Regions from separate parts of the Bradyrhizobium sp. UNPA324 genome, predicted to be linked through region 1. Evidence: riboswitches for the same ligand, from Rfam matches in the RefSeq annotation. Region 1 holds a riboswitch; the other holds the start of a gene.
What was found. A riboswitch is a leader RNA that binds a small molecule or an ion and turns the genes downstream of it on or off. The one in region 1 is predicted to bind cobalamin.
Positions count from the first base shown of each region.

Region 1 (5,619 bases):
CATCCTCGGCTCGACGCTGTTCCTGCTGTTCGGCGCTGCGCCTGCCGCCTTCGGCCTGGCGTTCGGCCTGCTGCTTCAGGGCGTGTTCTTCGAGCCGGCCGACCTGCCGCAATACGGCATGAACGTCACGACGCTGCTGGTGCCGCTGTTCGCGATCCAGGCAATCGCCACACGGATCATCTCGCGCAACACCGCTTATGTCGACCTCAGGTATCGGCAGGCGCTGGCGCTGTCGACGACCTATCAGGCCGGCGTGATCGCCTGGGTAGCGTTCTGGGCGCTCTATGGCTCCGGTTTTGCGATGAGCAACCTCGCCAGCATCGCGACGTTTGCGGCCTCTTACGCGCTGGTCATCGTGATCGAGCCGCTCGCCGATCTCGCCGTGCTGGCGCTTGCGAAGTCGCTGCGCGGCGTCACCGCGCCCGGCCTCGTCACCCCGCGCCTGCACAACGCGGCCTAGAGAGACAAGGGGCGGCCGTCATGGCCGCCCCCAGCGCCCGCGATGCTCACGCTTTCCCTGATCGGCATCGGTTGCGGCGATCCTGGCCAGCTCACACGCGCCGCCGTTGAAGCCATCAATGCCGCCGATCTCATCCTGATCCCGCGCAAGGGAACGGCGAAGTCCGATCTCGCCGATCTCAGGCGGACGATCTGCGCGGATGTTGTCGGTAGCGGCAAGACCGTTATCGCCGAGTTCGATCTTCCCGTGCGCGACGCAGGTGAAGCGGATTACCGCAAGGGCGTGGACGACTGGCACGATGCGGTTGCCGCGACCTGGTCGCAGGCGATCGCAAATCATTTCGGCGGCGAGGGCAAGGTCGCGCTGCTGATCTGGGGCGATCCTTCGCTGTATGATTCCTCGCTGCGCATTGCGCGGCGGCTCGACCCCTTACCCAAAATCGAAGTCGTGCCCGGCATCACGTCGATCCAGGCGCTGTGCGCGGCACATGCACTGCCGCTCAACGATATCGGCGAGCCGTTCTTGGTCACGACGGGGCGGCGCTTACGCGAAGGCGGCTGGCCGCAGGGTGTCGACACCGTGGTGGTGATGCTCGACGGCGGCACGGCGTTTCAATCCTTGGATCCACTCGGGATTCACATCTATTGGGGCGCCTATCTCGGCATGCCCGATCAGATCATCATGTCCGGCGTGCTGGCTGAAGTCGGTCCGCGCATCGTCGCGCAGCGCCAGGAGGCGCGCGAGCGGCATGGCTGGATCATGGACAGCTATATTCTCAAGCGCAGGCGTTAAGCGAGGCAGCATGCTCCCCGAATGGATCACCCAGAACTGCCCCGAGATCTCCGCAGTCCATCGCGAAGCGGCGATCGCGCGTCAGGCGCAGTTGACAAAACCGACCGGCGCGCTTGGCCGGCTTGAGCAGCTCGCAATCGAGCTCGCAGGTCTGCAGGCGACCGAGCAGCCACGCGCCGCGCGTGTACCCATTGTCGTCTTCGCCGGTGATCACGGCATCGTCGCGCAGGGCGTGTCGGCCTATCCGCAAGCCGTGACCATCGCGATGATGGCGAACTTTGCCTCCGGCGGTGCTGCGATTTCGGTGCTGGCGCGCGAGCTTGGCTCGCGCCTGGAGGTGGTTGACGCCGGCACGCTGGCGCAGGAGCAGATGACGGGCATCGTCACCGACAAGCCGCGCCATGGCACGCGCGATTTCAGCGTGGAGGCCGCGCTCCTGCTTACGGAGCTGGCGTTTGCCTTCGAGGCCGGCCAGCGCGCGGTGGTGCGCGCGGAAGCCAATCAGCCCGACCTGCTGATCTTCGGCGAAATGGGGATCGGCAACACCACGACATCGGCGGCGATTGCGGCGAGCCTGCTTGGCATCAGCGCCGAGGAGATCGCGGGCAGCGGCACCGGCGTCGATGCGGCCGGCCGGGCGCACAAGGCGCGCGTGATCGACGCCGCGATTGCACGGCACGGCGTTGCAGGCTCTTCGCCAGAGAAGATCCTGTGTGCCGTCGGTGGGCTCGAAATCGCGGCGATCTCAGGCGCGATCATCGCTGCCGCGCAGCGCCGCATTCCCGTGCTGATCGATGGCTTCATCGTGTCGGTCGCAGCGCTCGCAGCAGCGCGGCTGAACCCGTCGTGCCAGCCCTTCCTGCTGCCGTCGCATCAATCGGCCGAGCAGGGGCATCGCCTGGTGCTGCGCGCGCTGAACGTGCAGCCGTTGATCAGCCTCGATCTCAGGCTCGGTGAGGGATCGGGCGCCGCCATCGCGTTGCCGTTGGTTCGGTCAGCCTGTGCACTTCACAACGGCATGGCGACCTTTGCAGAGGCCAATGTGCCCGATCGGCCTAGCTGATCCGCTGATTGACCGAGACGACACGCCAGCCGGCTGCGAGGCGATCGATCCGGGTCAGCGACAGCGGATCGACGACGAAGCGCAAGGCCGCTTGTGGCGTGAGATCCAGCGCGATGCAGAGCGCGGCCCGGATGGTGCCGGAATGCACGACGAGCGTGGCTGGTCCGGCTCCGATCCGCGCCAGACCCAGCCGCACGCGTGCGACCTGATCCGCAAAGCTTTCGCCGCCCGGCGGCCGTCCGCCGGCCGGATCGTTCCAGAACTGCGCGTAAGTCTCGTCGCCGGCGGCAGCGAGCTCATCGTGCCGACGGCCGGTCCAATCGCCGAAGTCCTGCTCGCGGAATTCACTGACCAGCTCCGGTTCGAGCCCCAGCGCGCGCGCGGTCTCGACCGTGCGCCGCGATGGGCTGGCATAGCTGGCGGCATCTTGCGAGAGGCGCTGCCGCAGCGCCTCCAATTGCGCGCGAGCGCCGAGATCAGCCGGCGCGTCGGCGGCGTGGATGGTGCCGGTGACGCCCGCAACCGGCGCGTGCCGTATCAACCAGAGGAAGGTCTCGCCTTCCATGCTCATCACTCCAAGGAAGTTGGTCGCGGTGGCAACAACGCCGCAACTGGCACATTGACTCTGTCTTGATGGTAATCCTAGATGCTCGCGACGGTTTCCCCGAGAGGGGATGAAAAGGGAATGCGGTGCGGGGACGTTGTCCCCAATGCCGTGGCTGCCCCCGCAACTGTGAGCGGATAATCCTTCGTCAGAAGCCACTGGGGTGCTCGGTCCCGGGAAGGCGACGAAGCGGTGATGACCCGCGAGCCAGGAGACCTGCCGTCAGCCGTGGTCACACGCGAAGATGTCGGTCGGGGAGTACAGACATTCGGCTTCATCGGACGGCTGCAAGCCGAAAGGTGAGACCTCGTTCGCTGTGACGTGCCACTGACGTCATACCGAGGTCCAAGAACCGTGTTTTCCATCCGTATCGTACGACCGTGCAGCGTCCTGCTTGCCTCCGCCGCGCTCACATCCTTCGCCGCTTCCGATATCCCTGCTGCGCTGGCGCAGCAGGCCCGCGAACCGTTACCACCCGTCGAGGTGACGCCGGCCCAGTCCCGCAAGCAGGCCAAGCCAGCCGGCCGCGGGGCGCAAAGCCCGCGCCGCGCGGCAGCGCACAGGCCTGCTGCTGCATCCGCGCCCAAGCCCATCGGGCCGGCTGCGGCGGCGCAGACGCCGCTCAACTCCAATGCCGTGGCGGAAAGCGCCTCGCGGCTCGGCCTGACGGTGCGGGAGACGCCCGCGACCGTGGAGGTGATCTCGGCCGAGACCATGCGCGAGCAGGGCTATCGCACCGTGTCTGACGTGGCCCAGGGCGCGGTCGGCGTCACCTCCGGTGACAATCCGGCGGAGCCTTCCGCGTTCTCCATGCGCGGTTTCACCAACAGCCAGATCAACACGCTCTACAACGGCATCAAGATCGGTCCGCAGAACATGACCTCGCGGATCATGGACACCGCCAATCTGGACGCCGTGGAATTCTTGAAGGGACCGGCGTCCTTGATCTCGGGCGAGGGTGCCGCCGGCGGCGCGATCAACTTCGTCACCAGACAGCCGCACTCTGGACCTAGCCGGAACGAGGCGGACTTCTCCTGGGATTCGCTGAACTCGTTGCGCGCGCATTACGGCTCGGGCGGTAGCACCAACGTGCAAGGCCTCGACTACCGCTTCGACGTCAGCCGCTCCGCGCTCAACGGCTTTGCCGACGACACCAACACCAAGACGCTGGACGTCTCGGGCCAGCTCAACTACCGCATCTCCGACAGCCTCAAGGTCTCGGGCGCGATCGAGTATCGCGAAGATCGCTCCAAGGCCTATTGGGGCGTGCCGCTGGTGCCGATCGCCTTCAGCGGCTCGCATGCGACGAGCGGGATCGTCTCCGGCAATTACGTCTCGAACTACAGCAAAACCAACCTCGGCGCGGTTACCATCGACGATCGCACCTTCAACACCAATTACAACGTTCTCGACAACCGGAATGTCGCGCAGGAGGTCTGGCTGCGTGGTGGCTTCGAGCTGAAGCTGGCGCCCGACCTGACGCTGAAGAGCCAAGCCTATGGTTATGGCGCTGAGCGCACTTGGTTCAATAACGAGGTCGAAGCATTCAATTCCACGACGAACCTTGTCGATCGCGAGCGCTTCTATGTCGCACATAGCCAGCGTCTCGTCGGCAACATCACCGACCTGATCTGGGACACCAACATCGCAGGGTTCGACAATCGACTCGTCACGACGCTGTCGTCGAGCTATCTGGATTTTGTCCGGCCGGGCGCGGCCAACTTTCCAGGGGATTCCGTTGATCTGGTCGATCCCAACCGTGGCTTCTACGGCCTGCTCACGACCAAGCAGCAGACCGCACGCATCGACAACGAGGCGCTGTCGGTCGAGGACCGGCTGAAGCTGACGCGGACGTTCGCGCTGATCGGCGGCCTGCGCGTCGAGCACATCGGGCTCGACCGCAACTCGACCGACAAGAATGGTCTGGAGAACGTGGGCTTCCCGTATACGAAGGACTGGGCACCCGTAACGGGCCGTATTGGTTACACCTGGGAGGCCGTGCCCGGCCTGACTTTTTTCAGCCAGTACGCGACCGGCGCCGACGTTTCCGCCAACAACATCTTTTTGCTCACGCCAACCCAGCCGCTGGATCTCACCACCGCGCGCACCTACGAGACCGGCGTCAAGCACCTGTTCTGGGACAACCGCGCGGAGTGGTCGTTCTCGGCCTACGACATCCTGCGCAAGAACGTCTATGCCGCGGGCGGCGGGCAGGCGCTCAATATCGCCGGGCGGCAGGAGTCCAGGGGCGTCGAGCTTGCCGCCTCGTTCCGTCCGATCGAGCCGCTGCGGCTGTGGGGCAACATCGCCTATGTCGATGCGCGCTATGCCGATTACAACTTCGTCGGCGGCTCTTTCTCCGGCAACACGCCGCCGAACGTGCCCCGCATCGTCGCCAATGCCGGCGCGTCGTACCGGTTATTCACGCCCTGGCCGGTGGAGCTCGGCATTACCGGCCGTCATGTCGGCGACCGCTACAATACCGATGCCAACACGGTGACGATGAAGGCCTACACCGTCGCCGATGTCTACGCCTTCGTCGATATTCCCAGGTCCGTATTCAACGCGGTCGACCAGGCCCGCCTGACCTTCCGCGTCCGCAACATTACCGATAAGCGCTATGCGATCTGGGGCGATCCGTTCTATCCCGATCAGGTCCTGCTCGGCGCGCCGCGCACCTACGAGCTCTCGGCGGCGTTC
Region 1 covers NZ_LFJD01000004.1:3,772,603-3,778,221, reverse strand. Annotated here, with positions in the region: gene UNPA324_RS18310 (energy-coupling factor ABC transporter permease) at 1-460, shown strand, start outside; gene cobF (precorrin-6A synthase (deacetylating)) at 503-1,252, shown strand; gene cobT (nicotinate-nucleotide--dimethylbenzimidazole phosphoribosyltransferase) at 1,263-2,315, shown strand; gene UNPA324_RS18295 (histidine phosphatase family protein) at 2,308-2,880, opposite strand; cobalamin riboswitch at 2,955-3,157, shown strand; gene UNPA324_RS35195 (TonB-dependent receptor) at 3,274-5,619, shown strand, end outside.

Region 2 (5,619 bases), 650 kb from region 1:
CTGTCGATGGTGATGTCGAGCCAGGTCGGTGTCCTGCTCGACGAGCTGACCAACCGCTACATTCCGGCCTATAGCCATCTGGCCCGCGCCAACATCCGCTCGCTGGAGCGGGGGCTGGCGCTGCGGCGGATGGTCATGACCAGGATGGAGGCCCCGTCGGACGAGGAGGCCTATGCGGCGCGCCTTCGCGACTTCGAGGAATCGGACCGCAAGATCGAGGAGGAGGCCGAGGCCGCGCGTACCCTCGTCAACGCGATCATCGACGACCCCAGAACCTATTCCGACAATGCCGCGCTGGGGCGGATCGATATCCGCATCGAGACCGCCGTCACCGAGCTGCGGCGCGATCTCAACGAGGACCATGCAAGGCTGCTCAAGCAGGTCGATGCCAAGCAGATGGCGGAGGCCCGCGGCACGCTGGAACACATCGACGTGCTGCGCGATCAGTTCAACCGGAAGGTCGATGCAATCCGCGCCGACATGCTGACGCAGGTGTTCTTCTCGACCTCGCAGGTGATCAGCCGCCAGCATCAGGCGATCGTCGTTTCGGGCGTCGTGACGTTGCTCGCGGCGATCGTCGGCTTTGTCTTTGCCCTTCTGGTGTCCAGCGGCATCACGCGCCCGGTGCGGCTGCTGCTCGCCGGCACCCGCGAGGTCGAGGCCGGCCGCTTCGACAAGACCATCACCGTCTCCACTCAGGACGAGATCGGCGAGCTCGCCGCGGCCTTCAACCGCATGACCGAGCAGCTCAGGCACAACGAGCGCATCCGCGAAACCTTTGGCCGCTACATCGATCCCAAGGTGGTGCAGGGGCTGATCGACCGGCCGGAGGTCGCGATCGACGGCGAGCGCCGGGTCATGACCATCATGTTCTGCGACATGAGCGGCTTCACCTCGATGAGCGAGGGCATGACGCCGCGCGGCCTCGTCAAGGTGATGAACCACTATTTCACGGTGATGTCCGCCCCCATCAGGAGCAATCGCGGCATCATCGACAAGTATATCGGCGATGCCATCATGTCCTATTGGGGCCCGCCCTTCATCGAGGATGACGAGCAGGCGCTCCTTGCCGGCATCGCGGCGATCGAGATGGCCGACCAGGTCCCCGCGCTGCAGCGCCAGCTGCCCGACCTGCTCGGCATCCGCGCCATGCCCGCGCCGTGCGACTTGCGGATCGGCATTGCCACCGGCGAGGTGCTGACCGGCAGCATCGGCTCCGAACTGATGATGAGCTTCACCGTGATGGGCGATGCCGTGAACCTGGCCTCGCGGCTGGAAGCCGTCAACAAGGTCTATGGCACCCGCATCCTGATCTCACAGGCCACCGCCGAAGCGATCGGATCGCGGCTCGAGCTGCGCGAGATCGATCGTCTGGCCGTCGCCGGCCAGACCGCGCCGCAGGCGATCTTCGAGGTGATGGCGAGGGCGGGCGCACTCACCGATGCGCAGGACAGCTTGCGTATGCACTATGTCGAAGCGCTCGCCGCCTATCGCGCCCGGCGCTTCGATGCGGCGCGTGCTGCCTTCAACGCGGCGCTCGAAGCCGTCCCCGGCGACGGCCCCTCGCTCACGATGCTCGGGCGCGTCGCGCAGTTCGAGGCGAGCCCGCCGGGCGAGGGATGGGACGGCGCCTGGCGCCTCGACAGCAAATAGGCTGCCGCACCGGAAAAATTGCTTCTGCTCGATAACGATGTTCGCCGTGACCTATTTCCCGGGCTTAGGTTGGATGTCCTTGAGGCGTCTGATGGGGACACGCCGATGCCAGAACTTCAGGATAGGCTGGAACGGTTCGAGACACTCACCGCCGAATGCGAGCTGATCGCCAAGCTCGCCACCGACAGCACCAAGCGCGAGTTCTATCTGAAGCTTTCGGAGCAGTACCGTCAGCTGGCGGTGGACATGCGGCAGGCGATCGCGACCAAGGCTGCGGCCTGAGGCCGGCAGCAATCCGTTCTTAAGATTTGGCGCGCATCCTTAGGCATGCGGGCGTCGCTGATCGGCGATGCCAGCGGTGGGAAGGCCGGGGCTCGCTGCAATGCAACGTGCCTCGTGAGTGCCATTTGCCATGCCTGACAGGGCGATTCCATGCGCCTCGTTGCCGTGATCATCATCGCGCTCATGACGGCGGCCTGCGACCAGGAGCAGGACATCACCGGCTCGACGCCGGTCTGCGCGCTGCGGAACTACAGCTACAACCCCCGCGACATGAACCAGTGCGTCAACGCCTGCAAAGCATGCGATCACGGCACCACCGTCACCTGCTCGACCTCCTGCACCCTCAAGGGCGCGCGCTGAGATCCCGACGCCTGCGGCGGCGGGAACGCGAGCCCGAGGTCGCCGGCTGATCGGGCGGAACTGACGGTGCTTGGGCACCGGAACGATTCACTTGGATTAATCATTGAAGGAGGCGGCAGGACGCGGAGTCCGATGGAAATGGGTATGCTCGATCCAGGTCGATTTCTGGTGTCGTGCTCGCATTGCGATGCCTGGCCGATGGCGGCCAATGTGAAGCGGTCGAACTGGTCGGCATCCCCGCATGAGGTCCGTTTTGTCTGCACGCGCTGCCGGCGCGAGGAAACCGCGATCGTCTCGGCCTCCGGCGAATTGACCCCGATCAAGCGCGTCGATGTTCCGCCACGCGATGTCGCTGTCGCCTGGGCGCAGGCCCAACGTTTGCGAGGGCGAACCTGAGCGGCCGGCACCCGTTTCGTGGACTTGCATTGGCCGGTGCGTCGATGCCGGCTCGCGGCGCCGACATCGATCGACCACTCGATTGACTCTCCGGTGGAACGACACGTAAATGATCGCGACGGTTCTCCCCATGGAGATCAAAAGGGAATGTGGTGCGGGAGGTCCCAACGCCGGGATTTGTCTCAACGCCACGGCTGCCCCCGCAACTGTAAGCGGTGAATCTTTCGTCCTGTGCCACTGGGAATCTCGGTCCTGGGAAGGCGACGCAAGGTAATGACCCGCGAGCCAGGAGACCTGCCGTCAGCCGTGGTCACACGCGAAGATGTCGGTCGGGGAGTACAGACATTGGCTTCACCGGAGCGGTTCATTGCTCCGCCGTGAAACCTCGTTCGCTGTGACGTGCCACTGACGTCATACCGAGGTTACAACATTGTCCCGTTTCGTCTCTGCCGTCCGGCGCCTCCGCGCTGGCCTGTTCGCGTCTGTCTCACTCCACTCGCTCGATCTATCCTCCGCCTCCGCCCAGCAGGCTCTTGCCGAGCAGTTGCCGCCGATCGAAGTGAGCAAGCCCGACGATCAGAACCGCACGCGGGCCAGAGCGATCGGTGAGGGCGACGCGACGAGGCCGCGGCGAACTGTGAATCTCGCGCCGGCAGGCGATGGCACCGGCTCATCCGGCTCGGAAGCTGTTGCCGCCAACAGCGGCATCATCGGGACCGCCACGACCGTCATCACGGCCGCGGATATCGCGCATTCGCCGTCGCAGACGCTTGCCGAGATCATCGCCGCGCAGACCCCGGGGGCCCAGATCACGACGTTCTATGGCGGCCAGATCGGCGCCAAGACCAGCGTGGACCTGCGTGGCTTCGGCGCCTTTGCCACCGCCAACACGCTGGTGCTGGTCAACGGCCGGCGGCTCAACGACGTCGACATGGCGCAGGTGGACCTCTCCACCATCCCGCTCCATTCGATCGAGCGTATCGAGGTCACGCGCGGAAATTCCGGAGCGGTGCTCTACGGCGACAACGCGGTCGGCGGCGTCATCAACATCGTCACCAAGACCGGAATCGGCGGACCGCCCGTGACGGCGCGCATCGAAGCCGGCTTCGGCTCGTTCAACACCAAGCTCGGCAACGTCTCGACCTCGCTCAATTCCGGTCCGTGGTCGACCTCGTTCTACGGTAATGCCGTCAGGACCGACGGCTATCGCGACAACAATCGCTATTCCCAGGAGAACGGCGTCGGCAATCTCAACTACACCACATCAGGCCTGACCGCTTTTCTTACCGTCACCGGCGACAATCAGGAGTTGCGACTGCCGGGCGGCCGCACCGTCGATCCCTCCATCGGCCTCGATGAGCTCAAGAGCAACCGCCGAGGGACCAGCACGCCGTTCAACCACGCCAACCAGCAGGGCTTTGGCGCGACAGCCGGCTTCGCCAAGACCCTGGTCAACGGCGTCGATCTCATCGTCGACGGCGGTGTGCGCGACAAGAAGCAGCAGAGTGCGTTCTTCTCCAGCCCGACGCCGGTTCCGGCCTTCTTCACGTCGACTTATGTCGATTCCAATCTGACGACATGGTCGATCACGCCGCGGCTCAGTGTGAAGAGCCTGCTGCTCGGCATGCCATCGCAGCTCCTGACCGGCATCGACTATTACGATGCGAGCTTTCAGCAGAACCGCGGCGCGGGGCAGCGGCTCGCCGCCTGGCACAATTACGACCTCAGGCAGCAGACGGTCGCGGGTTATGTCCAGCACACATTGGGGGTGCTGCCCACGACCGATGTCTCCTACGGCGCACGTGTGCAGAATGTCCGTCTTGAGGCACGCGACAATTTCGACGCGGCGGCGCCGTTCAACGCCGACATCGGCGCGCTGCCGCTGACGAGCGACGAGACCCAATATGCGCTGCATCTCGGGGCCGAACATCGCCTCAATGACACGGTCTCGCTGTTCGGCCGCGCCGCGCGCGCGTTCCGCACGCCTGACGTCGACGAGCGCCTGTCCTCGGGGCCTTCCTTCGATCCCCTGACCTTCGCGGCGATCCCGCAAACGTTCCAGCTCAAGACCCAGACCTCGCACGACATCGAGGGCGGTCTGCACATCAAGGGCGGGGGGCTGCAGCTGCAGAGCAGCCTCTATCTGATGGACCTCACCAACGAGGTCCATTTCAGCCCGGTCCTGTTCTACAACACCAATCTCGATCCGACCCGGCGCTACGGCTCGGAGACCAGCCTGTCCTATCGCGTCAACGAGGCCCTGCTGCTGCGCTCCGGCATGGCTTATACCCGCGCCGTCTTCCGCGAAGGCGTCTGGGCCGGCAACGACGTGCCGCTGGTGTCGCGCTATACGGCGAGTGCGGGTGTCACCTGGAACATCCGGCAGAATTATCTGGTGCTCGATGCCACCGCGCGCTTCTGGAGCGAACGGCGCATGGACAACGACCAGGCGGGCACCCAGAAGCCGATCCCGGCCAATGGCACGATCGACCTCAAGCTCAGCGGTCAGTATGAGCGCTATTTCTGGTCGCTCAGCGTCAACAATGTGCTGAATGCACTTTACTACGACTATGCCATCGCCAGCACCTTCACGGACGGCCGTTTCAGCGCCTATCCGCTGCCCGGCCGCACCTATCTGCTCAAGGCCGGCGCTACGTTCTGATCAAGGCTTTCACCTCGCCAGGGCCGTCGCACGCCCTCAAATGGACTGGAATTCGAAGAAGGAGATCACTCATGCCTCTTAGCATCATGACTCTTAGCATCATGACTCGCGGCATCCTGCCGTCTCGCGGCGACGGCTGCCGGATTCACCCGGTCGCGCCGCGCCTTGCGCCGATGTTCTGCTTTGCGCTGCTGACCGCATCATGCGCGCTTGCAAGCTTCGCATTTGCCTGTGCGACGCCGTTTGCGGCCTTCGCGGTCGTTGCC
Region 2 covers NZ_LFJD01000004.1:4,421,162-4,426,780, reverse strand. Annotated here, with positions in the region: gene UNPA324_RS21290 (adenylate/guanylate cyclase domain-containing protein) at 1-1,653, shown strand, start outside; gene UNPA324_RS35225 (hypothetical protein) at 1,759-1,935, shown strand; gene UNPA324_RS21285 (hypothetical protein) at 2,086-2,295, shown strand; gene UNPA324_RS21280 (hypothetical protein) at 2,440-2,691, shown strand; cobalamin riboswitch at 2,794-3,007, shown strand; gene UNPA324_RS21275 (TonB-dependent receptor) at 3,122-5,353, shown strand; gene UNPA324_RS21270 (hypothetical protein) at 5,455-5,619, shown strand, end outside.
Region 2: it holds a riboswitch for cobalamin, as region 1 does, so the genes downstream of both, UNPA324_RS21275 (TonB-dependent receptor) here and UNPA324_RS35195 (TonB-dependent receptor) in region 1, are expected to answer to the same signal.